DNA from 3 places in the Streptomyces sp. NBC_01352 genome. Region 1 is predicted to be linked to each of the others. Evidence: riboswitches for the same ligand, from Rfam matches in the RefSeq annotation. Region 1 holds a riboswitch; each other region holds the start of a gene.

The links. Region 1 has a riboswitch for cyclic di-AMP ahead of OG252_RS22210 (transglycosylase SLT domain-containing protein). Riboswitches for the same ligand answer to the same signal wherever they lie in the genome.
Region 2: another riboswitch for cyclic di-AMP. It lies ahead of OG252_RS21070 (C40 family peptidase); the one in region 1 lies ahead of OG252_RS22210 (transglycosylase SLT domain-containing protein).
Region 3: another riboswitch for cyclic di-AMP. It lies ahead of OG252_RS15200 (M23 family metallopeptidase); the one in region 1 lies ahead of OG252_RS22210 (transglycosylase SLT domain-containing protein).

The regions. Positions count from the first base shown of each region.
Region 1 is NZ_CP108354.1:4,801,734-4,809,586, forward strand. Features, by position in the region: gene OG252_RS22190 (LolA family protein) at 1-728, opposite strand, end outside; gene OG252_RS22195 (CHRD domain-containing protein) at 978-1,895, opposite strand; gene OG252_RS22200 (polyprenyl synthetase family protein) at 2,140-3,150, opposite strand; gene OG252_RS22205 (CocE/NonD family hydrolase) at 3,528-5,522, shown strand; cyclic di-AMP (ydaO/yuaA leader) riboswitch at 5,798-5,966, shown strand; gene OG252_RS22210 (transglycosylase SLT domain-containing protein) at 5,972-6,721, shown strand; gene OG252_RS22215 (HAD family hydrolase) at 6,728-7,540, opposite strand; gene OG252_RS22220 (LacI family DNA-binding transcriptional regulator) at 7,644-7,853, opposite strand, start outside.
Region 2 is NZ_CP108354.1:4,559,786-4,567,638, forward strand. Features, by position in the region: gene OG252_RS21050 (lipase family alpha/beta hydrolase) at 1-251, shown strand, start outside; gene OG252_RS21055 (M23 family metallopeptidase) at 381-2,063, shown strand; gene pcrA (DNA helicase PcrA) at 2,124-4,607, opposite strand; gene OG252_RS21065 (ScyD/ScyE family protein) at 4,724-5,815, opposite strand; cyclic di-AMP (ydaO/yuaA leader) riboswitch at 6,080-6,249, shown strand; gene OG252_RS21070 (C40 family peptidase) at 6,258-7,436, shown strand; gene OG252_RS21075 (hypothetical protein) at 7,471-7,853, opposite strand, start outside.
Region 3 is NZ_CP108354.1:3,240,712-3,248,564, reverse strand. Features, by position in the region: gene OG252_RS15215 (DNA gyrase/topoisomerase IV subunit A) at 1-1,308, opposite strand, end outside; gene OG252_RS15210 (M16 family metallopeptidase) at 1,701-3,095, shown strand; gene OG252_RS15205 (M16 family metallopeptidase) at 3,092-4,480, shown strand; cyclic di-AMP (ydaO/yuaA leader) riboswitch at 4,696-4,862, shown strand; gene OG252_RS15200 (M23 family metallopeptidase) at 4,876-5,643, shown strand; gene OG252_RS15195 (GntR family transcriptional regulator) at 5,878-6,573, shown strand; gene OG252_RS15190 (HPr family phosphocarrier protein) at 6,700-6,981, opposite strand; gene OG252_RS15185 (bifunctional acetate--CoA ligase family protein/GNAT family N-acetyltransferase) at 7,160-7,853, shown strand, end outside.

The sequences.
Region 1 (7,853 bases):
TGGCCGACCGTGGACCCGGAAGCCTTGGGCTTGATGACGAGCCGGTAGGCGTCGCGGCCGGCGACCTGCGCGGTGCCGTCGACGGTCACGGAGGTGGTGTCGTCGACCGCCTTCAGGGCCTCCTCGGCCATGTCCTTCGGCGTGGCCGGGACGTCCTGGCCCTTCTCGGCCTTGCCGCTGTCGGAGCCGCTGTCAGAGGTGGTCGAGTGGTAGACCTCGTTGGACTTGCTGTCGTAGCCCCAGACGTCCTTGCCGTTGTGGATCACGCTGTACTCGGAGCCGCTCTCCAGGAGCGACAGCTTCTGCTTGTCCGGGCCGTCGGCCGCGACCCGCAGGGTGTGCGTGCCGGTCGCGAGCTCGGTGAGCTTGGCGGACGGGTCGGCGGAGGAGCCGCCGTCGCCCGAGTCCATGGCGCCGGAGGTCAGGCTGCTCTCCAGACCGCCGAGGTCGGGCAGTCCGAGATCCGTGCTGATCTTCACTGTGCCGGACAGCTGCTCCACGTCCGACGCGGCGATCTTCTCGATGAGCTCCTGTGCGCTGACCTTCGGCAGGTCGGGGTCGCCGGAGTCGGCGAGCGCGGGAACGAGCCCGATGGTCGCCGCCGCCACCCCTATCACCGCGACCGGGACGACGTACCGAGCGGCCTTGCGTCGCCGCGCCGCGCGCAGGTCCGCGGCCTCCGCGGCCTCCGCGGCGGTCGTGCTGTCGTCGGTTTCGATCGGTGCCATGTGTGCCTTACCTCCGTCGTCGGCGGCGGCTGGTCCAACTCCCGTACGTCAACCCCGTAGCCGCCATTCTCACCCGAATCGGTGAGGAGTGGTGTTTTTCTCTGATGTCCATCTGACCAAATCCGCCGCGATGATTCGTCAGCCCGCGGGCTCAACTCCGCGTACACCTGGGGTATGACACGCGGAGGCGGCGCCTCCCCCGACCCGTAAGGGTTGGGGTGCAGACGCCGCCGTCGGGTGGTCGGTTGCTCAGCCGCGCAGGAACACGTAGTCCGCCTGGTACGGCACGCCGACGATCGTGCCCGCCGTGCAGGAGCCGGCCGGGGCGACTCCGCCGACGGTGTTCAGCCGCAGGATCTCCGTGGTGCCGGCGAACAGGCCGTGCTGCTTGCCGGACTGGGTGGCCTTGATGTCCAGCTCGGGGATGTTGCCGGCGCCGTTGGGAGTCCTGGAGATGACGGCCCCGGTGACCGCGCTGCGGTCGGGCGCGATCCACTGCGGCGTGCCGGAGTTGGGCGCCACGAAGGAGTGCGCGATGCCGGCGCCGAGTACGGCGCTGACGTCCCGCTGGGCGAAGGCGTACCCGCCGCCCTCGACCGGCTTGCACTCGTAGATCTGCTTGCCCTTGAGGACGGACGCCTGGAAGTTGTCGAGGGCGTCGCGGAAGTCGAAGGCGGCGACGGTGACCTTGTGGAACTGGCCGCGGACGGCTCCGCCGGGGAACTCGGCGGTGTGCAGGTTGGCGTAGAAGGAGGTGGGGTCGGTCTTGAGGGCGTCGAGCAGGGCCGGGTCGTTGACCTTGACGGTTCCGGTGACGGTACGGGCCTTGCTCTTGCTCTTGCCCTTGCTCTTGAGCAGCTCGGTGAAGTCCACCTTGACGCCGCCGTTGGTGCCCTTGGCGCCCTGGTGGATGTGGAGGGCGGTCGGCTTGTCGGTGCCGCGCCACTTGACGGCGACGGAGACCTTGTCGCCGTCGACCTTGACGAACTGGAGCGCGGCGCCGTCCTGGTCGCCGACGGCGGGTACCTCGTTGGTGCCTCGGAGGCTGGCGGCGAGGACGGTGCCGTCGCCTCCGGCGGTGGAGGCGGAGGCGACGGCGGGGGTCGCTGTGGCGGCGAGGCCGCCGGCGGCCACGGCGACGGCGGTGACGATCGCTTTCATGCGCATGGGCAGATATACGGGCTGATGTCAGTGTGGACTCGGGGCGCGGGTGTGACCTGTGTCACTCTTCTCTGCGGGTGTGTGGGGGTGCGCGTCTCTGGGGGCTCCGCCCCCAGACACCCCGGGCCTATGCCCACCCACCGCCCGACTCGGTCTCTTGAATGGTTCACCCCTCGACCCACCGAGTCGGGCGGTGGGTGGGCGAAGGCCGGGGGTCCAGGGGGCGGAGCCCCCTGGAGCGGGGGCGGGGTCAGCCCGCCCGGTGTACCACCGCGTCGCACAGCTCCATCAGCGCGGCCTTCGCATCGCACTCCCGCAGCGGAGCCAATGCCGCCCGCGCGTCCTTCGCGTACCGCACCGTGTCACGCCGCGCGTGCTCCAGCGCGGGATGCGCCCGCAGGCCCTCCAGCGCCTTCGCGTGCAGGGCGTCGTCGGTCAGGTCGGAGTCCAGGAGCTCGCACAGGGCGATGTCCTCGGCCAGCCCCAGCCGGGCCGCGCGCTCGCGCAGCCGCAGGACCGGCAGGGTCGCGATGCCCTCGCGCAGATCCGTCCCGGGCGTCTTCCCGGACTCGTGGGAGTCGGAGGCGATGTCCAGGACGTCGTCCGCGAGTTGGAAGGCGACGCCGAGCCGCTCGCCGTACTGGGTCAGCACGTCGACGACCGTCTCGTCGGCGCCGGACATCATCGCCCCGAAGCGGCACGCCACCGCCACCAGCGATCCCGTCTTGCCGCCGAGGACGTCGAGGTAGTGCTCGACCGGGTCACGGCCGTCGGTGGGACCGGCGGTCTCCAGGATCTGCCCGGTCACCAGCCGCTCGAACGCCTCCGACTGGACCCGGACCGCCTCGGGCCCGAGGTCGGCCAGGATGTGCGAGGCGCGCGCGAACAGGAAGTCGCCGGTGAGGACCGCGACCGAGTTGCCCCAGCGGGCGTTCGCGCTGGCGACCCCGCGCCGGACCTCGGCCTCGTCCATCACGTCGTCGTGGTACAGCGTCGCCAGGTGGGTCAGCTCCACCACCACCGCCGACGGCACGATCCCCGGCGCGTAACGGTCGCCGAACTGGGCGGACAGCATCACCAGCAGCGGCCGGAACCGCTTTCCGCCCGCCCGCACCAGATGCTGGGCGGCCTCCGTGATGAAGGGGACCTCGCTCTTGGTGGCTTCGAGCAGTCCCTCCTCGACAGCCGCCAATCCGGCCTGGACATCGGCTTCCAGAGCCTGGTCCCGCACGCTCAGCCCGAACGGCCCGACGACGGTCACGAGGGATCTCCTGTCTGCTGTGTCTACTGGCGATTACACGGTTTGTCGATAGGTCGCTGCCATCACTCAAGTCAGCGTATCCGGTCACGTTTCGATCACCGCTAGCGCCCGCCCGTGCAGCCCGGGCGGTATCGGATCACGACGGGTATGTTTTTGATCACTTGAAAAGAATGGATATCTGCCGATTTACATGGAAGTGGTGGAGCGTGTCGCGAACCACCGTCGATACCGAGCCCGGAAGCCGGCCGCCTCCGGAGTTCGGCCCGGTCCTGTGCGTGACGGGCGGCCGTCACCCGACCGGACGCACACACGCGGCCGAATCCGCCCTCGCCCCGGACACCACGCACCCGGTCCACTGAACTCACGGGGTCACGCTCATGCACATCCGTACGTCCTTCCCCTACGAGACGACCCACGAGGACCTCCGCATCCCGCTCCCGGACGGGACGCTCCTCTACGCGCGCGTGTGGCGCCCCCTCACGGACGAACCAGTACCCGCGATCCTCGAATACCTGCCCTACCGCCTGACCGACTGGACCGCACCCCGCGACTGGCAACGCCATCCCTGGTACGCGGGCCACGGGTACGCCTCCGTACGAGTGGACGTACGCGGACACGGCAACAGTCAGGGCATGCCGGGCGACGCGTACTCGGCCACCGAGCTGGCGGACGGCGTCGCGGTCGTCCGATGGCTCGCGGCCCAGCCCTGGTGCGACGGCAAGGTCGGCATGTTCGGCATCTCCTGGGGCGGCTTCGACTCCCTCCGGATCGCGGCCCTCGCACCCGAGCCGCTCAAGGCGGTCGTCACCGTCTGCTCCACCGACGACCGCTATGACAACGACGTGCACTACCTGGGAGGTTCCGTCCTCGCGGTGGACATGCACGCCTGGGCGGCCACCCTGCTGGCCCTCGTCTCCCGCCCGCCGGATCCGCGGTACGTCGGCGAGGCCTGGCGGGACATGTGGCTCAAGCGCCTGGAGGAGGTCGCCCCCCTCATCCACACCTGGCTCGACCACCAGACCCGCGACCGCTACTGGCAGCACGGCAGCGTCCGCGAGGACTACGGCGCTATCGACGCCGCCGTCCTCGCGGTCGGCGGCTGGCACGACCCGTACCGCGACACCGTCCTCCACCTCGTCGAGCACCTGCCCGCCGACCGCGTCCGCGGCCTGATCGGCCCCTGGTCCCACCAGTACCCCGACCGCGGTCTGCCGCCCGGCCCGGCGATCGGCTTCCTCCAGGAGACCCTGCGCTGGTGGGACCACTGGCTGAAAGGGGTCGAATCGGGCGCGATGCGCGAGCCGCTGCTCCGTGCCTACGTCAGCGACTCCCACCCCCCGGCCACGGTCTACGACACCCTGCCCGGCCGCTGGGTCGGCGAGCCCGCCTGGCCCTCCCCCAACGTCTCGATGGTCTCGCACGCCCTCGAGGGCACCCCTCTCCTGGTCCGCTCCCCGCAGCACACGGGTGTCGACGCCGGCCGCTTCCTCCCCCTGGGGAACGACGCCGACCTGCCGCCCGACCAGCGGGAGGAGGACGCGCGGTCGGTGTGCTTCGAGTTCCAAGCCGACGAGGAGACCTGGGTGTTGGGGCGGCCGAGGGTGCGGCTCAGGCTGACCTGTGAGGTGCCGCGCGGCCAGGTGATCGCCCGGGTGTGCGACGTCGCCCCGGACGGCGCCTCGACGCTGGTCACCCGCGGCGTACTGAACCTGTCGGCGCGGCAGGGGCGGGACCGGGCGGTGCCGTGGGAGCCGGGCGTCACCGAGGACGTGGAGTTCGAGCTGAACGGCATCGGGCACGCCTTCCCGGCCGGTCATCTCGTCCGGCTGGCCGTCTCCTCCGCGTACTGGCCGTGGATCTGGCCGCAGCCCGACTCGGCGGCCGGCTTCACCCTGGACCCGGAGGGCAGCTTCCTCGAACTCCCGGTGCGCACAAGGGAGTCCGCCTCCGGCATCGCGTTCGAGGAACCGGAGCAGTCCGAGCCGCTCGGCGTCAACGTCCCCGTCACGCTCGACGAACCGCGCCCCGAGCGGCTGGTCGTCCGCGATGTGGCCAAGGGTGAGTGGCGACTGGAGGTCGACCCGCGCTACGGCGGCACCCGCGTGTATCCCGACGGTCTGGAGTTCACCGAGGACGCGCTGGAGACGTACACGATCAACGAGTCGGACCCCCTGTCGGCCCGGGCCCGCTCGGACTGGACGGTCGAGCTGCACCGGCCGGAGCTCGCCTGGCGGGCGACGGTCCGCACACGGTCGGAGATCAGCTGTGACGGAACGGACTTTTCCACCTCAAACGAGGTGATTTGCACGGACGGCGACGAGGTCGTCTTCCACCGGACGTGGGAGAAGCGGATTCCACGGACGGCCGGTTGACCACGAGTTGGGCTCATTGCCCGTTTTGGCCACCCTTGTTCTCGCCCGTGAGTTGGGTCACTTGCGGCCGGCTGCGGCCACACCTCCGCACGCCCGCGTTTCGCCTTGCCTTTCGCGCCAGTTGAGACTTGGCAACCGCAAAGGATCAAGCACCCCAAATGCCTCAGACCAAGGTCATAGCCCTGAAGTGTGAATCAGCCACTTGTTTCGGCCATGTGCTCTCGCATACGTTCCGGGCCTGTCGGGCGGACGCCTAATCCTGCCGCCGCCCACAGAACACTCATCGACCAACACCGCACGGCAGGAGCGGGGGACCCAGGTAAGCGCCGCACCGGACATCACGCCGGAACGGCTAGGGGTTAAGTCGCGCCGCCTCACGGCGGTACGGCCGGGCAGCTCCCGCCCGAACCCGACAGCTCACCTCGTAGGCGCCGGAGAGGAACAGCGCCATGCCCGCAGGCAAGCACCGTCGTACCCGCACCAACCCGCTCACCCGAGGCGTCGTCACCGCCGGAACAGGCGTCGCCGCCCTCGCCCTCCCGCTCCTGGGCGCGACCACCGCGAGCGCCGCGCAGCCGGCCAAGGCCCCCGCCGCCGCGCCGGCCGCGGCACAGGTCAAGTCCGTCACGTACACCACGGTCAAGGGCGACTCGCTCTACGGCATCGCGGACAAGTACGACACTCCCGGCGGCTGGCGCCAGCTGTACAAGGACAACCGCAAGGCCGTCGGCGACAACCCCCGGCTGATCCACCCGGACGTCGAGCTGACGGTCAAGACGGCGAAGAAGTCCGGCACGACGGCCGACAAGGCCTCGACGTCCGCCAAGAAGTCCGCCCAGTCCGTCGCCAAGGCCACCCAGGCCTCCGCCAAGACGTACGCGGACAACCTCGACGGCTGGATCCGCGAGGCGATGGACATCATGGCGCAGAAGGGCATCCCCGGCTCGTACGACGGGATCTACCGCAACATCATCCGCGAGTCGTCCGGCAACCCCCAGGCCATCAACAACTGGGACTCCAACGCCGCCGCGGGCACCCCCTCCAAGGGCCTGCTCCAGACCATCGACCCGACCTTCCAGGCGTACCACGTCGAGGGCACGTCGTGGGACCCGTACGACCCGGTCGCGAACATCACCGCCGCCTGCAACTACGCGGCCGCGCGGTACGGCTCGATCGACAACGTCTTCGGGGCGTACTGAGCCCGACTACCGCTGAGGAAACAGTCTTTCGAGGACGACGGCGATGCCGTCGTCCTCGTTGGACAAGGTGATCTCGTCGGCCACGCACTTGAGTTCGGGGTGGGCGTTGGCCATGGCGACGCCGTGGCCGGCCCAGTCGAACATGGGGATGTCGTTGGGCATGTCCCCGAAGGCGATGGTGTGTTCGGGGCCGAGCCCGAGATGGTCGGCGGCCAGGGCGAGGCCCGTCGCCTTGGTGATGCCGCATGGCTGGAGTTCGACGGTCCCGGGGCCCGACATGGTGACCGTGGCGAGGGAACCCACCACCGAACGCGCCGTGGCCGCCAACTCGTCGTCGGACAGGTCGGGATGGCGCAGCAGCACCTTGCTGATGGGCGCGCTCCACAGGTCGTCGCGCCGCCCGACCCGGACGGCGGGCAGGGTCGGGTGCGGCATCAGATAGCCGGGCTCGATGAGGGTCAGCCCGTCGACGCCGTCCTGGTCGACGGCCGCGTACAACTGGCCGATCTCGGCCTCGATCTTGCCGAGCGCGGTCTCGGCCAGCTCCCGGTCCAGGGTGACCGACCACAGCAGACGGTCCGCGCCGGCGTCGTACACCTGCGCGCCCTGCCCGCACACCGCGAGCCCCTTGCTGCCCAGGTCGTCGAGGAGCGGCCGCACTCTGGGCGCCGGGCGGCCGGTCACCACCAGATGCCGGGCCCCGGCCGCCGCCACCCGCGCGAGCGCGGCGAGCGACCGGTCGGACAGCGTGTCGTCGCCTCGGAGCAGCGTTCCGTCCAGGTCGGTGGCGATGAGTGAATATGCGGTGGGTGCGGCCATGATCAGAGAATACGGATGGAACGCCGCATCGACTCGACGCGAACCGGACGGCTACAGCCTTCACATGCGTTGACACGCGCTCCGGTTAGGGCAGTTGGCGCCCTCACGCGGAGTCCCGTACCACCAGTTCCGTGGGCAGGATCACTCCCGCTGTGTCCTCCCCCGCGATCTGCGCGAGCAGCATGCGGACCATCTCGGCGCTGATGCGGTCGTAGGGCTGGCGCATGGTGGTGAGGGCCGGGGTGACGGCGGTGGCCGCGGCCGAGTCGTCGAAGCCGCCGACAGCGATGTCATCGGGGACCGAACGGCCGGA
Region 2 (7,853 bases), 240 kb from region 1:
CCCGGCCCGCACCCGGCTGCCGTACGCACTTCGTCAGCTTCTGGAGCGACCTCGACCACCTGATGGACCCGCTGGAGACGGCCTGCATCGACCACCCCGACCTGACCGTGCAGAACGTCCGGGTGAGCGGCGTCGGGCATCTCGCCCTGCCCGTGCACCCCGCCGTCGCGAACGGAATACGGGATGTGCTCGACACGGCACGGACAGCGACCGAGGCGGAGGGACACACCGGCGGCCTGACCGTGGCGTGATCGCGGCGGACACAGCCCGCTGACAGCCCCTCGACAAGCCGTGGACAGTCCGACCGAAGCCGACCGTCATCGAACACTCTTCGAACACAGGGCCAAACCCACGCCCGCCGTCCCCCGAAACACGGCCGAATGCCCGTTTCCTGCGCGCCCGAAACCAGACGAAGATTGTCGTGCCCGCATACCGCCGGGTACAGTCACCGCACTGCTCTGGCAGCCCCTGTTGTCGAGGCGAAAGAGAAGTTGGTGAACGACCGTCACCCGTCGGGGACCATGACCACCCCGGCTCCGGCTTCCGAAGCCGCCTCGGCGCCCTACGCGTCGTACGGCACCCAGGAAGCCCAGTACGGCGACTTCACCACGTACGGCACGTATGACGCCACCGGTTTCGACCCGGCATCGGGCACCGCTTTCGACACCGGCGCCCACGCCACCGCGTCCTTCGAGGCCGACCCCCTCTTCGGCTGCATGCCCGGCGACTCCACCGGCTCGTACGACTCCTCGACCTGGTCGACGGGCGGTCACCAGACCCTGAACTACGACGCGTACGCGGCCCAGCACCACGCCGCCTACGACACCGGCGGGTACGACACCACCGCCTGGAACACCGGCCACCAGCAGCTCTCCTCGATCCCGCCGCAGGCCACCAGCCCCGACGCCAGCGGTCAGTGGGACGCGAGCGCCTGGCTCCAGCCCGACCATTCCGGCACCCCGGCCGACCAGACCCAGCAGTGGGAATGGGGCTCACAGGCTTGCGACACGGGCGCGTACGACGCCACCCAGTGGAACTCCGACGGCGGCGCCTCCGCGACCGGCCACGAAGAGTACGAGCAGCACGCGACGGCCACCTTCGAGCAGGTCACGCACAACGAGACGCACAGCGAGACGTACAACGAGTCGTACGACAAGCTCTACGACGAAACCGCCTCGCACGACGCCGAGTCGACCGCCACCGGCACCATGCCCGCCGCGGCCGACGCGCTTCTCCTCGACGACCAGGAAGAAGTCACCCCGGCGGCCGCCGCCGCGCCGGCCGGGTCACCCGCCCCGTCCTCGCGTGCCGCCGCCCGCGGCGCCTCCCGCTCCCGCCGCCGCCCGCCCCCCAAGCGCTCCGCGCTGCTGACGGTGGCCGTGCCCTCGGCCTGCGTGATGGGCGTCGCGGGGATCGCCGCCGCGTCCGTCAGCGCCCTGGCCGACGACAGCAGCGACACCTCGACGACCGCGTCGGACGCGACGGCCGTGAAGCCGTCCGCCGCGAACAACAAGCTGGACACCCAGCTGAAGAGCCTTTCCGCCGGCGCCGACGACTTCGCCGACCGGGCCAGCCGTACGCAGGAACGTATCGACCTCAAGGCCCAGCAACTCGCGGAGAAGAAGAAGGCGGCCGCGGAGGCCGCGCGCAAGGAGCGGCTGCGCCCCAAGTACGCGCTGCCGGTAGCCGAGCGCGGGCTCAGCGCCTACTTCGGCCAGTCCGGCATCAACTGGATGTCCGTGCACACCGGCATCGACTTCCCGGTCTCCTACGGCACGACCGTGATGGCCGCGACCGACGGCACCGTGCGGACGCAGTGGAACAGCGCCTACGGCAACATGATGATCGTGACCGAGAAGGACGGCACGGAGACGTGGTACTGCCACCTCTCCAGCTACCGCGTCGCCTCCGGTACGACCGTCAAGGCCGGCGACCCGATCGCGTACTCCGGCAACTCCGGCAACTCGACCGGCCCGCACCTGCACTTCGAGGTTCGGCCCGCGGGCGGCTCGGCCATCGACCCGCTGCCGTGGCTGCGCAGCCACGGGATCGACCCCACCTGACCTCAGCGAGCCCTGTCTGACCTCAGTGAGCCCCTGTCGAGCAGGGGCTCACCGCATCGGTCAGAGCTTCTCCACCGGCGCGTAGCGCAACAGCAACCGCTTCGGCTTCTCGTCCCCGAAGTCGATCGTCGCCTCGGCGTTGCCGCCCGTGCCCTTCACTCCCACGACCGTGCCGAGCCCGAACTGGTCGTGGGTGACCCGGTCCCCGACGGCCAGCGACACGGTCGGCTTCTCCGAGGTCCGGCGCGTGGCGAAGCCGGACGCACCCGAGGCCGACGAGCGGGAGCGGGACGACGACAGCGAGGCCGCCACCCCGGACGCCGGGCCGGAGGACACGGGCGCCATCGCCCCCGTCCGCTTCCAGTCCACGTGCTGTGCCGGGATCTCCTCCAGGAACCGCGACGGCGGGTTGTACGACGGCTGCCCCCACGCACTGCGCATCGAGGACCGCGTCAGATACAGCCGTTCCCGCGCGCGCGTGATGCCGACGTACGCCAGGCGCCGCTCCTCCTCCAGCTCCTTGGCCTGGCCGAGGGCGCGCATGTGCGGGAAGACGCCGTCCTCCATGCCGGTCAGGAAGACGACCGGGAACTCGAGGCCCTTGGCGGTGTGCAGGGTCATCAGGGTGATGACTCCGGAGCCGTCCTCGTCCTCGTCGGGGATCTGGTCGGAGTCGGCGACCAGGGCCACGCGCTCCAGGAAGTCGGAGAGCGAGCCGGACGCCTCACCCTCCGCCGTCTCCTGCTCGAACTCCAGGGCCACGGCGGCGAGTTCCTGGAGGTTCTCGATCCGGGTCTCGTCCTGCGGGTCGGTGGAGGCCTGCAACTCGGCGAGGTAGCCGGTCCGTTCGAGCACCGCCTCCAGGACGGTCGCCGGGCTCGCGCCGGACTCGGCGATCGTACGGAGGTCCTCCATCAGCGTGTTGAACCGCTTCACGGCGTTCGTGGAGCGCGCCGCCATGCCGTACGCCTCGTCGACGCGCTTGAGCGCCTGCGGGAAGCTGATCTTCTCGCGCTGGGACAGGGCGTCGATCATCGCCTCGGCGCGGTCGCCGATGCCGCGCTTGGGAACGTTCAGGATTCGGCGCAGCGGTACCGAGTCCTCCGGGTTGGACAGCACCCGCAGGTAGGCCAGGACGTCCCGGACCTCCTTGCGCTCGTAGAAGCGGACGCCGCCGACGACCTTGTAGGGCAGGCCGACACGGATGAAGATCTCTTCGAAGACACGGGACTGGGCGTTCGTGCGGTAGAAGACGGCGACGTCTCCCGCCTTCGCGTCGCCCGCGTCGGTGAGGCGGTCTATCTCGTCGGCGACGAACTGTGCCTCGTCGTGCTCGGTGTCGGCGACATAGCCGGTGATGCGCGCGCCCGCGCCCGCGTTGGTCCACAGGTTCTTGGGACGGCGGGACTCGTTGCGCTCGATGACGGCGTTGGCGACGGTGAGGATCGTCTGGGTGGAGCGGTAGTTCTGCTCCAGGAGGATCGTCGTCGCGTCCGGGTAGTCCTCCTCGAACTGGAGGATGTTGCGGATGGTCGCGCCGCGGAAGGCGTAGATCGACTGGTCGGCGTCGCCCACCACGCACAGTTCGGCGGGCTGGAGGTCGTCCTCGCTGGGCGGGACGTCCACCGGGTGCTCGGAGGTGCCGACGAGTTCCCGGACCAGGGCGTACTGGGCGTGGTTGGTGTCCTGGTACTCGTCGACGAGGACGTGCCGGAAGCGGCGGCGGTAGTGCTCGGCGACGTCCGGGAACGCGCGCAGCAGGTTGACCGTCGTCATGATCAGGTCGTCGAAGTCGAGGGCGTTCGCCTCGCGCAGTCGTGACTGGTACATGGCGTAGGCCTGGGCGAGCGTCTTCTCGAAGCCGTCGGTGGCCTGGGCGGCGAAGTCCTCCTCGTCGATCAGCTCGTTCTTCAGGTTGCTGATCTTCGCGCTGAAGGACTTCGGCGGGAAGCGCTTGGGGTCGAGGTCCAGGTCGCGACAGACCAGGGCCATCAGGCGCTTGGAGTCGGCGGCGTCGTAGATCGAGAAGGACGAGGTGAAGCCGAGCTTCTTGCTCTCGCGCCGCAGGATGCGCACGCACGCGCTGTGGAAGGTCATCACCCACATCGCGTTCGCGCGCGGGCCGACGAGGTGCTCGACGCGCTCCTTCATCTCGCCCGCGGCCTTGTTGGTGAAGGTGATCGCGAGGATCTGGCCCGGATGCACGTGCCGCTCGCCGAGCAGGTGGGCGATGCGGTGGGTGAGCACGCGGGTCTTGCCGGAGCCGGCGCCGGCCACGATGAGCAGCGGGGTGCCGTGGTGCACGACCGCGGCGCGCTGGTTCTCGTTCAGCCCGTCCAGGAGCGCGGCCGGGTCCACCGCCGGGCGCGGGGCGCCGTCGCGGTAGTACGCGTCCCGGTCCGGCGGCACGTCGAACTTCCCGCCGAACAGATCGTCCGGAACGGGCTCCGGTGCGTGATCGTCGTCGGGCGGCGGGGGTTCTTCCTCGTGGGCCCGGGGGCCCTGGAGGTTCGCCAGGAAGCTGTCATCAAAGAGGCTGCTCATCGCTCTCCGAGTCTAGGACGCCCCACTGACAGCCCGCCGCCACCCCAAGAACTTCGCCCCGTTCGAAGGGTTCTCCGGAAGAACTCCGCAAGGACTCCGGAAGGCTCCCGCAGGGCTCAGAAGCCGAGGATCTTCCAGAGCTGGCCGCCCGGTGTCTTCCTGCCCTCCAGCATCGTGCCGTCCCGGTCCGCGATCGACCAGGCCGAGACGTAGACCTTGCCGTCGTACGGGTCGACGGCCACGCCCGCCGGGAACGGCACCTTCACGCTCGTACGTTTGCCGTGCGAGACCTTCGTCACCCGGCCGGCGAAGAGCTGGCTGACGTACAGGTCGCCCTTGTCGTTGAAGGCGATGCCTCCGATGGAGCCGAAGCCGGACTTCCAGCCGAGGATCTTGCCGGTCCGGGGGTCGACCTTCCACACCCGCGCGGTGGGCTTGGCGGCCTCGCCGTTCAGCTCGCCGACGTAGAGCGTGCCGTCGGGGCCGAGGGCGAGGGAGGTGGGGACGGACTCGTTGCCGTCGTGGTCCGGGAAGACCGTGAAGGGGCGGGCCCTGCCGCCGGGCGAGACGACGACCAGGTCGTTTCCGGCCGCGTCCGCGACGATCTTGCGGCCGTCGGGGAGGGCGAGGACGGCGTACGGGTTGGACTCCAGCGACGCCTTGTGCGGGTTGTGCCGGAACTCGACGGCCGAGATGTCCGCGGCGATCCTCGCCTTGCCGTGCCCGAGGTCCAGCAGCTTGCCGAGGGTGTTCCAGGGCGGGGCCGTCGGGACTCCGGCCTCCGGCGGGGCGTACGTCTCGACGCCCCAGACCTTGCCGTGCAGGGCGGAGACACCGTCGAGGCCGGTCGCGAAGCCGCCGTCCGGGGCGGCGCCCGAGGGCAGCCCCTTCACCACCCTGTGGTGCTTCCACGCGCCCCCGTCCCAGTAGACCTTGGTGAGCGCGGAGGTGAGTCCGACGCACGTCTCGCCCTCGGGCCCCTCCCCGATGCACTTCTTGCCGCCCCGGCCGGCCTCGGCGACGTACAGCCGACCGTGGTCGTAGGAGAGCTGGCGCGGGTTGTCGAGGCCGGTCGCGATCACCCGGACGACCGGTTTGCCGCCCGCCTGACCTCCCTGGCCCGCGCTGGCGGGCGCGACGCCCGCGGTGGCGGCGAGTGCGACTCCTGTCGCGAGTCCCGTGGCGACGAGTGTCCTGCGTTTCGTCATGGCCGTGCCCCTCTTCCCCAGCCACGGCACCGGACCGCGGCTGGGTGGAAGCTAGCGCCCCGAAGGGGGCGGACGTCATCACTCCGGCGAAAATACGCACAAGTCGTGGCAGATCACTCCGGATCGACCACGGTGAGCCATGTCCTGACCCAAGGTCACGAAAATGTATCGGGCATATCGAACATCAACCTTCACAGGGGCCACACCAGTTGGCTACGGTGCCGGACAGGCCGTACGACACCCACCGGCGAACGTCGCCGGGCCGCACGGCCTCCGCCGAGTCCGACGCGCCGCCGCGCGCCCGGAGCCGGGGACCCACCGACCTTGGGGTGAATCGGCCCGAACTCCCTTCCAGGGAAGGGCCGTAGGGCAAACCTTCCTAACCACCCGCCCGAACCCGACAGCTAACTCGGTAGGCGGAACGTGGAAGGAGTCGCCTCCCTTGGCGTCGCACCGCAAGTCGCGCCCTTCGGGCACGCGCGTAGCAGGCATACGGACCCCGGCCCTTGCCACGGCCGCCCTCACCTCCGTGGCCCTGCTGTCCCAGACGGCCAACGCCGCCCCGTCGGCCGACGACAAACCGAGCCTCGAAGAGGTCGAGAAGAAGGTCGACGACCTGTACCGGCAGGCGGAGTCGGCGACCGACAAGTACAACGCGGCCCAGGAGAAGACCGCGAAGCAGCGCAAGCGCGTCGACACCCTCCTCGACGACGTCGCCCAGCGCACCCAGAGCCTCAACGAGGCGCGGGAGGAACTCGGCACCTTCGCCGCCGCCCAGTACCGGACCGGCGCCTCCGCCCCCGACACGGCGACCTTCCTGCTCGCGGACTCCCCGCAGGACTACTTCGACCAGACCCAGCTGATGGGCCGGCTGACCAACCGCCAGAAGGGCGCGGTCGACGACTACGTCACCGAGCAGTCCGAGACGATGAAGAAGCGCCAGGAGGCCACCGAGAGCCTTCAGACGCTCACCAAGTCACAGGGCGAGCTCAAGACCGCCAAGGCGACGGTGCAGACGAAGCTCGCCGACGCCCGCGCGCTGCTGTCGCAACTGACCGCCGAGGAGAAGGCCCGGCTCGCGGCGATCGAGCGGAAGAAGCAGCAGGAGGCCGCGGCCAAGGCGGCCGAGCTGGCGCGGCAGCAGGCGGCGGAGCAGAAGGCCCGGGAGGAGGCGGCGGCTCAGCAGGAGACGGACAGCGGCTCGTCGAGCTCTTCCTCCTCCACCACCACCGACTCGTCCACCGCCACGGACGCCTCGTACGCCACCAAGGCCGAGAAGGCGCTCGCCTTCGCCCGCGCCCAGATCGGCAAGCCGTACGTCTGGGGCGCCACCGGCCCCGAGTCCTACGACTGCTCCGGCCTCACCCAGGCCGCCTGGAAGGCCGCCGGCGTCGACATCCCGCGCGTCACCTACGACCAGGTCAAGGCCGGCACCACGGTCTCCGTCTCCGCCGCCCAGCCCGGTGACCTGGTCTTCTTCTACGACGACATCAGCCACGTCGGCCTCTACATCGGCAACGGCATGATGATCCACGCCCCGAAGCCGGGCGCGTACGTCCGCGAGGAGTCCATTTTCTACGACGGCGAGTCGTCGATCCACAGCGTGGTGCGGCCGGCCTGACCGGACGCCGCCCGGCCGCGGGCGCGGGCCCTGGTCAGTGACCTCCCTGGTTCTCGACACAGGGCCCCGCTCCCGGCTGGGGCTCGGCGTAGACGCCGTGCACCTCGCCGGTCAGCTCGTCCTTCGTCACCCGCCCGGACACGCACACGACGCCCGTGTAGACGGCGTAGTACCCGTTCCCGACGGAGACGCCATGCTCCTCGCCGCAGCCGACACGCCGCAGTGCCGCCTCCACGCGCTGGTCGCTGAAGCGGCCGAACTCCCCGGAGCCGCCTTCCTTCCGGACCTTCGCCAGCTCCGTGAGGATGAGCTCGGCCGACGCCTGCCCACTGGCCTGCTGCTCCGCGCTCAGGGACGCCTGCATGCGGTAGGCGTGGTTGTCGGCGTAGTTGGGGGGCGCGTCGGCGGGCCCGTCCG
Region 3 (7,853 bases), 1.6 Mb from region 1:
GATGTACTGCGTCTGGATCTCGCTCAGCGAGAAGCGTTCGATCAGGCGCTGCTTGGCCTGCGCGGAGTTGTCGCTGGAGCGGATGAGGCGGATGACCTCGTCGATGTCCACCAGCGCGGTGAGCAGGCCCTCGACCAGGTGCAGACGGTCCCGCTTCTTGGTGCGGCGGAACTCGCTGCGGCGGCGCACGACCTCGAAGCGGTGGTCGAGGTAGACCTCCAGGAGCTCCTTGAGGCCGAGCGTGAGGGGCTGGCCGTCCACCAGCGCCACGTTGTTGACGCCGAAGGACTCCTCCATGGGCGTCAGCTTGTAGAGCTGCTCCAGGACGGCCTCCGGCACGAAGCCGTTCTTGATCTCGATGACCAGGCGCAGGCCGTGCGCCCGGTCGGTGAGGTCCTTGACGTCCGCGATGCCCTGCAGTTTCTTCGAGCCGACCAGGTCCTTGATCTTGGCGATGACCTTCTCGGGACCGACCGTGAAGGGCAGCTCGGTGACGATCAGGCCCTTGCGGCGCGCCGTCACGTTGTCAACGGCCACCGTCGCGCGGATCTTGAACGTGCCGCGGCCCGTCTCGTACGCGTCCCGGATGCCGGAGAGGCCGACGATCCGGCCGCCGGTGGGCAGGTCGGGGCCCGGGACGTGCCGCATCAGGGCTTCGAGGTCCGCGTTCGGGTAGCGGATCAGGTGACGGGCGGCCGCGATGACCTCGGCCAGGTTGTGCGGCGGCATGTTCGTGGCCATGCCGACCGCGATGCCCGAGGCCCCGTTGACCAGGAGGTTCGGGAAGGCGGCCGGCAGCGCCACCGGCTCCTGCTCCTGGCCGTCGTAGTTGGGGTTGAAGTCGACCGTGTCCTCGTCGATCGACTCGGTCATCAGGCTCGTCGCCTCGGCCTGGCGGCACTCGGTGTACCGCATGGCGGCCGGCGGGTCGTCATTGCCCAGCGAGCCGAAGTTGCCGTGGCCGTCGACCAGCGGGACGCGCATGGAGAAGGGCTGGGCCATGCGCACCAGGGCGTCGTAGATCGACGCGTCGCCGTGCGGGTGCAGCTTGCCCATGACCTCGCCGACGACCCGGGCGCACTTCACATAGCCGCGATCGGGGCGCAGGCCCATCTCGTTCATCTGGTAGACGATGCGGCGGTGCACCGGCTTGAGGCCGTCGCGGGCGTCCGGCAGGGCGCGGGAGTAGATGACCGAGTACGCGTACTCGAGGAAGGAGCCCTGCATCTCGTCGACGACGTCGATGTCGAGGATCTTCTCCTCGTACGAGTCGTCGGGCGGCGGGGTCTTCGTGCTGCGGCGGGCCATCGCTGCCGGCTCCTCCTGTTTCTGGTAGTTCGCCTACGGGACGCTCAGGTCGGTCTCGGGAACCCGATCGTGCTCAGCCCTTCGGGCCTCAGCGCGCTCGACCTCTCGACACCGCCGCGTCCCTTCGGCTCACTCGTGCTGAAGCGTGAACGGGATCTGACGCGGACCATTGTGGACCGCGGCACTGACAGTGCGGGCCAGGGCCCTCTGTCGGCTGCCCGGCCCGGAATGCGGGCGGGCGCCTGACCGCGGTTGCCCGCAGGCTACGCGATCTCGCTGACGGCGTACGTCGTCCGGGAACTTCGCCGACCGCCCGCACGCTGCATACAGTGGCAGGACCGGCAGGAAAACCGCGGTTTTCAGCGACCGCGACCGCGATCGAAGGGACGTACATGCCCATGGGTCACACGGCCACAGCCCAGGCAGGCTCCGGCGGACTGACAGCGACCGAGCACCGCCTGGCCAATGGCCTGCGCGTGGTGCTCTCCGAGGACCATCTGACCCCCGTCGCGGCGGTGTGCCTCTGGTACGACGTCGGCTCGCGCCACGAAGTCAAGGGGCGTACCGGCCTGGCTCACCTCTTCGAGCACCTTATGTTCCAGGGATCCGGCCAGGTCAAGGGCAACGGCCACTTCGAGCTGGTCCAGGGCGCCGGCGGCTCGCTCAACGGAACCACCAGCTTCGAGCGCACCAACTACTTCGAGACCATGCCCACCCACCAGCTGGAACTCGCCCTCTGGCTGGAGGCCGACCGCATGGGCTCGCTGCTGGCCGCCCTCGACGACGAGTCGATGGAGAACCAGCGGGACGTCGTCAAGAACGAGCGCCGGCAGCGCTACGACAACGTCCCGTACGGCACCGCCTTCGAGAAGCTCACCGCCCTCGCCTACCCGGAGGGCCACCCCTACCACCACACCCCGATCGGCTCGATGGCCGACCTGGACGCGGCCACCCTGGAGGACGCGCGCGCGTTCTTCCGCACGTACTACGCGCCGGGCAACGCCGTCCTGTCGGTCGTCGGCGACATCGACCCGGAGCAGACGCTCGCCTGGATCGAGAAGTACTTCGGATCCATCGCGTCGCACGACGGCAAGCCCGCGCCCCGCGACGGGTCGCTGCCCGAGATCATCGGTGAGCAGCTGCGCGAGATCGTCGAGGAAGAGGTCCCCGCGCGCGCGTTGATGGCCGCCTACCGGCTCCCGGAGGACGGCACGCGCGCGTGCGACGCGGTCGACCTGGCGCTCACCGTCCTCGGCGGCGGCGAGTCGTCCCGGCTCTACAACCGGCTCGTACGGCGTGACCGTACGGCGGTGGCGGCCGGCTTCGGTCTGCTGCGGCTGGCCGGGGCGCCCTCCCTGGGCTGGCTGGACGTGAAGACCTCCGGCGACGTCGAGGTGCCGGTCATCGAGGCCGCCATCGACGAGGAGCTCGCCCGGTTCGCCCAGGAGGGCCCCACGGCCGAGGAGATGGAGCGCGCCCAGGCCCAGTTGGAGCGCGAGTGGCTGGACCGGCTCGGCACGGTCGCGGGCCGAGCCGACGAACTGTGCCGGTACGCCGTCCTGTTCGGCGACCCGCAGCTCGCCCTGACCGCCGTACAGCGCGTCCTCGACGTGACGGCCGAGGAGGTACAGCAGATCGCCAAGGCCCGCCTGCGCCCCGACAACCGCGCGGTGCTCGTCTACGAGCCGATCTCCGGAGAACCTGCCGAGGACGCGGATCCCCCTGAAGACCCCGAGGCCGAGGCCACGGTCGAAGCCGGCGACAAGAACGAGGAGGCGGCCCGGTGACCGAGCTCGCCACGATGGAATTCCACCCCCAGCCCCAGGCCGGCGAGGCCAGGCCCTGGGCCTTCCCGGCGCCCGAGCGCGGCACGCTCGACAACGGCCTGACGGTCCTGCGCTGCCACCGCCCCGGCCAGCAGGTCGTCGCCGTGGAGGTGCTCCTGGACGCGCCCCTGGAGGCCGAACCGGCCGGTCTGGACGGCGTCGCCACGATCATGGCGCGGGCCTTCTCCGAGGGCACCGACAAGCACTCCGCCGAGGAGTTCGCCGCCGAGCTGGAGCGCTGCGGCGCCACCCTCGACTCGCACGCCGACCACCCCGGCGTCCGGCTCTCCCTCGAGGTCCCCGTCTCCCGCCTGGCCAAGGCGCTCGGCCTGCTCGCCGATGCCCTCAGGGCGCCCGCGTTCGCGGACAGCGAGATCGAACGTCTGGTCCGCAACCGCCTGGACGAGATCCCGCACGAGCTGGCCAACCCGTCCCGGCGTGCCGCCAAGGAGCTCTCCAAGGAGCTGTTCCCGGCCACCTCGCGCATGTCGCGCCCGCGCCAGGGCACCGAGGAGACGGTCGAGAAGATCGACTCCGCGGCCGTGCGCGGCTTCTACGAGAAGCACGTCCGCCCCGCCACCGCCACCGCCGTGGTCGTCGGCGACCTCACCGGCATCGACCTCGACGCGCTGCTCGGTGACACGCTCGGCTCCTGGACGGGCTCCTCGGCCGAGCTCCGTCCCGTGCCGCCGGTGACCGCCGACGACACCGGCCGGGTCGTCATCGTGGACCGCCCCGGCGCCGTCCAGACGCAGCTGCTGATCGGCCGTATCGGTCCCGACCGGCACGATCGCGTGTGGCCCGCCCAGGTGCTCGGCACCTACTGCCTGGGCGGCACCCTCACCTCCCGCCTGGACCGCGTCCTGCGCGAGGAGAAGGGCTACACCTACGGTGTGCGGGCGTTCGGTCAGGTCATGCGCTCCGCTCCGGACGGCACGGGTGCCGCGATGCTGGCGATCAGCGGCTCCGTCGACACCCCGAACACCGGCCCCGCCCTGGACGACCTGTGGACGGTGCTGCGCACCCTCGCCTCCGGAGGGCTCACCGACGCCGAGCGTGACGTCGCCGTGCAGAACCTCGTCGGAGTGGCGCCGCTGAAGTACGAGACGGCGGCGGCCGTGGCGAGCACGCTGGCCGACCAGGTCGAGCAGCACCTGCCGGACGACTTCCAGGCGACGCTCTATCAGCAACTCGCGGCGACGGGCACCGTCGAGGCCACCGCGGCGGTCGTGAGCGCCTTCCCGGTCGACCGTCTGGTGACCGTCCTCGTCGGGGACGCGGCGCAGATCAAGGAGCCCGTGGAGGCTCTCGGGATCGGCGAAGTCACCGTCGTTTCGGCGGAGTAGGCGCACGCGCGCGTGGCGAAGCGGGCCAACGCGCGTCCAGGGGCCCTGGTGACCCAAGAGTCACCAGGGCCCCCCTATGTCCGAATTGAGGGAGAGGTTGCCTGTCTGCCCTGTGGCATGCGCTACAAAAGCCGTGATCCGTTTGGGGTTTGAAACTTGGCGCGTTTAGCGTCATGCGGGCTGTCCGTCAGGCACCGCGCCGCATCCGCGGCACCGGGCAGCCATCGCCGAGTCCCCACATGGCGCGAGCCAGGGGAGCCGGGGACCCACACCACAAGTCCCTGGGGTGAATCGGACGCCCGCGCGCATCGCGAGGGGGCCCGTAGGAGACCTTCCTGCTCCGAACCCGTCAGCTAACCCGGTAGGCGAGAAGGAAGGAAAGGATCAGCCACTACATGGCGTTCACCTGCGCCACCGGGAAGCATCGTCGTCCCAGCCGGATGAAGCGCACCACCGCCCGTGCGGCGGGTGTCGCGGCCCTCACCACCACCGGTGTCGTCGGCACCCTGGCCGCCCCGGCGCTTGCCGCCGAATCCGCAGTCGAGCAGACCGGTTTCATCCCCGTCATCTCCACCGGCGACTCGATCGCCGACCAGATAGACGCCCAGGCCGCCGCCCAGAAGCAGGCCGCCGAGGAGGCCGAGGCCCAGCGGAAGGCCGCCGAGGAGGCCGCGCGCAAGAAGGCGGCCGCCCAGGCCAAGGAGGCGCGCGAGATCAAGGAGCGCGCCGCCCGCGAGGCCGAGCGCAAGCTCCTCAACTCCTACGTCGCACCGATCTCCGGCTCGTACGTCTCGACCGGCTACAAGACCGGCGGCGCCGTGTGGTCCTCCGGCAGCCACACCGGCGTCGACTTCCACGCCGCCAGCGGCACCTCCGTCCAGGCGGTCGGCTCCGGCACGGTCGTCGAGGCCGGCTGGGGCGGGTCGTACGGCAACAACATCGTGATCAAGATGAACGACGGCACGTACACCCAGTACGGCCACCTGTCGTCCATCGGTGTCTCCGTCGGCCAGACGGTCACCCCGGGGGAGCAGATAGGCCGCTCCGGCGCCACGGGCAACGTCACCGGGGCGCACCTGCACTTCGAGGCCCGCACGACCGCGGAGTACGGCTCGGACATCAACCCCGTCGCCTACCTCCGCTCGCACGGTGTGAACGTCTGACGCTCGCGCCCGCGAACGTCCCACGCGCGCGTTCCGGCACCGTCTGACGACAGACGGCTCCCGTCCCGAAGCCCCGGCTCCCCGAGCCGGGGCTTTCGGCGTTTCAGACGGCCGTCTGTCCAAAAAATATCCATGGATTCCGGTCCGCCATCGGAAATTCCCGCTGATTGCAATAGAGTCACTGAACACACGTCAATCGTCGACGTTTCACGGGGATTAAAGCGGAGGTCGGTCATGCGTATTCCGGCGCACTCGGTATGCACGGCGATCCGGGACGACATCGTCGCGGGTGTCTACGAGCGCGGCAGCCGGCTCACCGAGGAACTGCTCGCGCGCCGCTACGGCGTCTCGCGCGTCCCCGTCCGCGAGGCCCTGCGCACGCTGGAGGCGGAGGGCTTCGTCGTGACCCGGCGGCACGCCGGTGCGTGCGTCGCGGAACCCACCGAGCAGGAGGGTGCCGACCTGCTGGAGATGCGCATGCTCCTGGAGCCGCTCGGCGCCTCCCGGGCCGCCCAGCGGCGCACCGAGGCCCATCTCAAGGTGCTGCGCGGCCTGGTCCGGCTGGGCCAGGAGCGGGCCAGGCGGGGCAACAGCGAAGACCTGCGCTCCCTGGGGGGCTGGTTCCACGAGACGCTCGCGCAGGCCTCCGGCAGTGCCGCGATGACCTCGATGCTGACCCAGCTGCGCCACAAGATCGCCTGGATGTACACGGTGGAGGCGCCGGCCAACCCGGTGGAGTCGTGGGCGGAGCACGGCGCGATCGTGGACGCGGTGGCGCGCGGCGACAGCGAACGCGCGCGGGCGCTCACGGCGCTGCACACGGAGCGCGCGACGGCGGCGCACCGGCTGCGATTCACCGGCGGCGGGGAGCGGACGGATCGTGTGAGGAACTCGCAACCTCCCGTAAACATGACGGGTCTGCGGCATTAACACAGGCACCGTATACAAAGAGGGGATAATTCGTGGGGGATTATTTCTGCTGCCCGTGAGCGGGAAATACGAAGGGCTCGCCCGATAATTCGGACGAGCCCTTCGCGGCAAACGTGAATTGCGTGCTTACACGGTCTCGGGGAGTTCTTCGAGACCCTCGGAGACCAGCTTCGCCAGACGGTCGAGGGCCACGTCGGCGCCCTCGGCGTCGGAGGCGAGGATGATCTCCTCGCCTCCCTGGGCGCCCAGACCGAGGACGGCCAGCATGGAGGCCGCGTTGACGGGGTTGCCGTCGGCCTTGGAGATCGTCACCGGGATACCTGCGGCCGTGGCGGCCCGGACGAAGATGGAAGCGGGGCGGGCGTGGAGACCCTCGGCCCAGCCGACGTTGACGCGGCGCTCAGCCATGTGATGCTGCCCTTCGGTGTATCAGGTTGTCTAGACCAGTTTCCCATATCGTGAAGCATGCCCGGAGCGGTCCTTCGTCCCGCCCCGCGGCGTCGTCGGACCGCGGCCTCGGTCCGGCTTCTCGTCCTCCACAGACTGCCTCGCGCCGTTGTCGTACGCGAGCCGTACTCTGGGGCCCATGCAGACCTCGTCGGACCGGCACGAGTATCCCGCCCACTGGGAGGCCGACGTGGTGCTGCGCGACGGGGGTACCGCGCGCGTCCGGCCCATCACCGTTGATGACGCCGATCGCCTCGTCAGCTTCTACGAGCAGGTGTCGGACGAGTCGAAGTACTACCGCTTCTTCGCGCCCTACCCTCGTCTGTCCGCCAAGGACGTCCACCGCTTCACGCACCACGACTTTGTGGACCGGGTGGGACTCGCGGCCACCATCGGCGGCGAGTTCATCGCCACCGTACGCTACGACCGCATCGGGTCCGACGGCATGCCCGCCTCCGCCCCGGCCGACGAGGCAGAGGTCGCCTTCCTCGTGCAGGACGCCCACCAGGGACGCGGCGTCGCCTCCGCCCTCCTCGAACACATCGGCGCCGTCGCGCGCGAGCGGGGCATCCGGCGGTTCGCCGCGGAGGTGCTGCCCGCCAACAACAAGATGATCAAGGTCTTCAGGGACGCCGGGTACACCCAGAAGCGCAGCTTCGAGGACGGCGTCGTACGCCTGGAGTTCGACCTGGAGCCGACGGACCGCTCGCTCGCCGTGCAGTACGCGCGCGAACAGCGCGCCGAGGCGCGGTCCGTGCAGCGGCTGCTCATGCCAGGGGCCGTCGCCGTGATCGGGGCCGGGCGGGCGCCCGGCGGTGTGGGCCGCAGCGTGC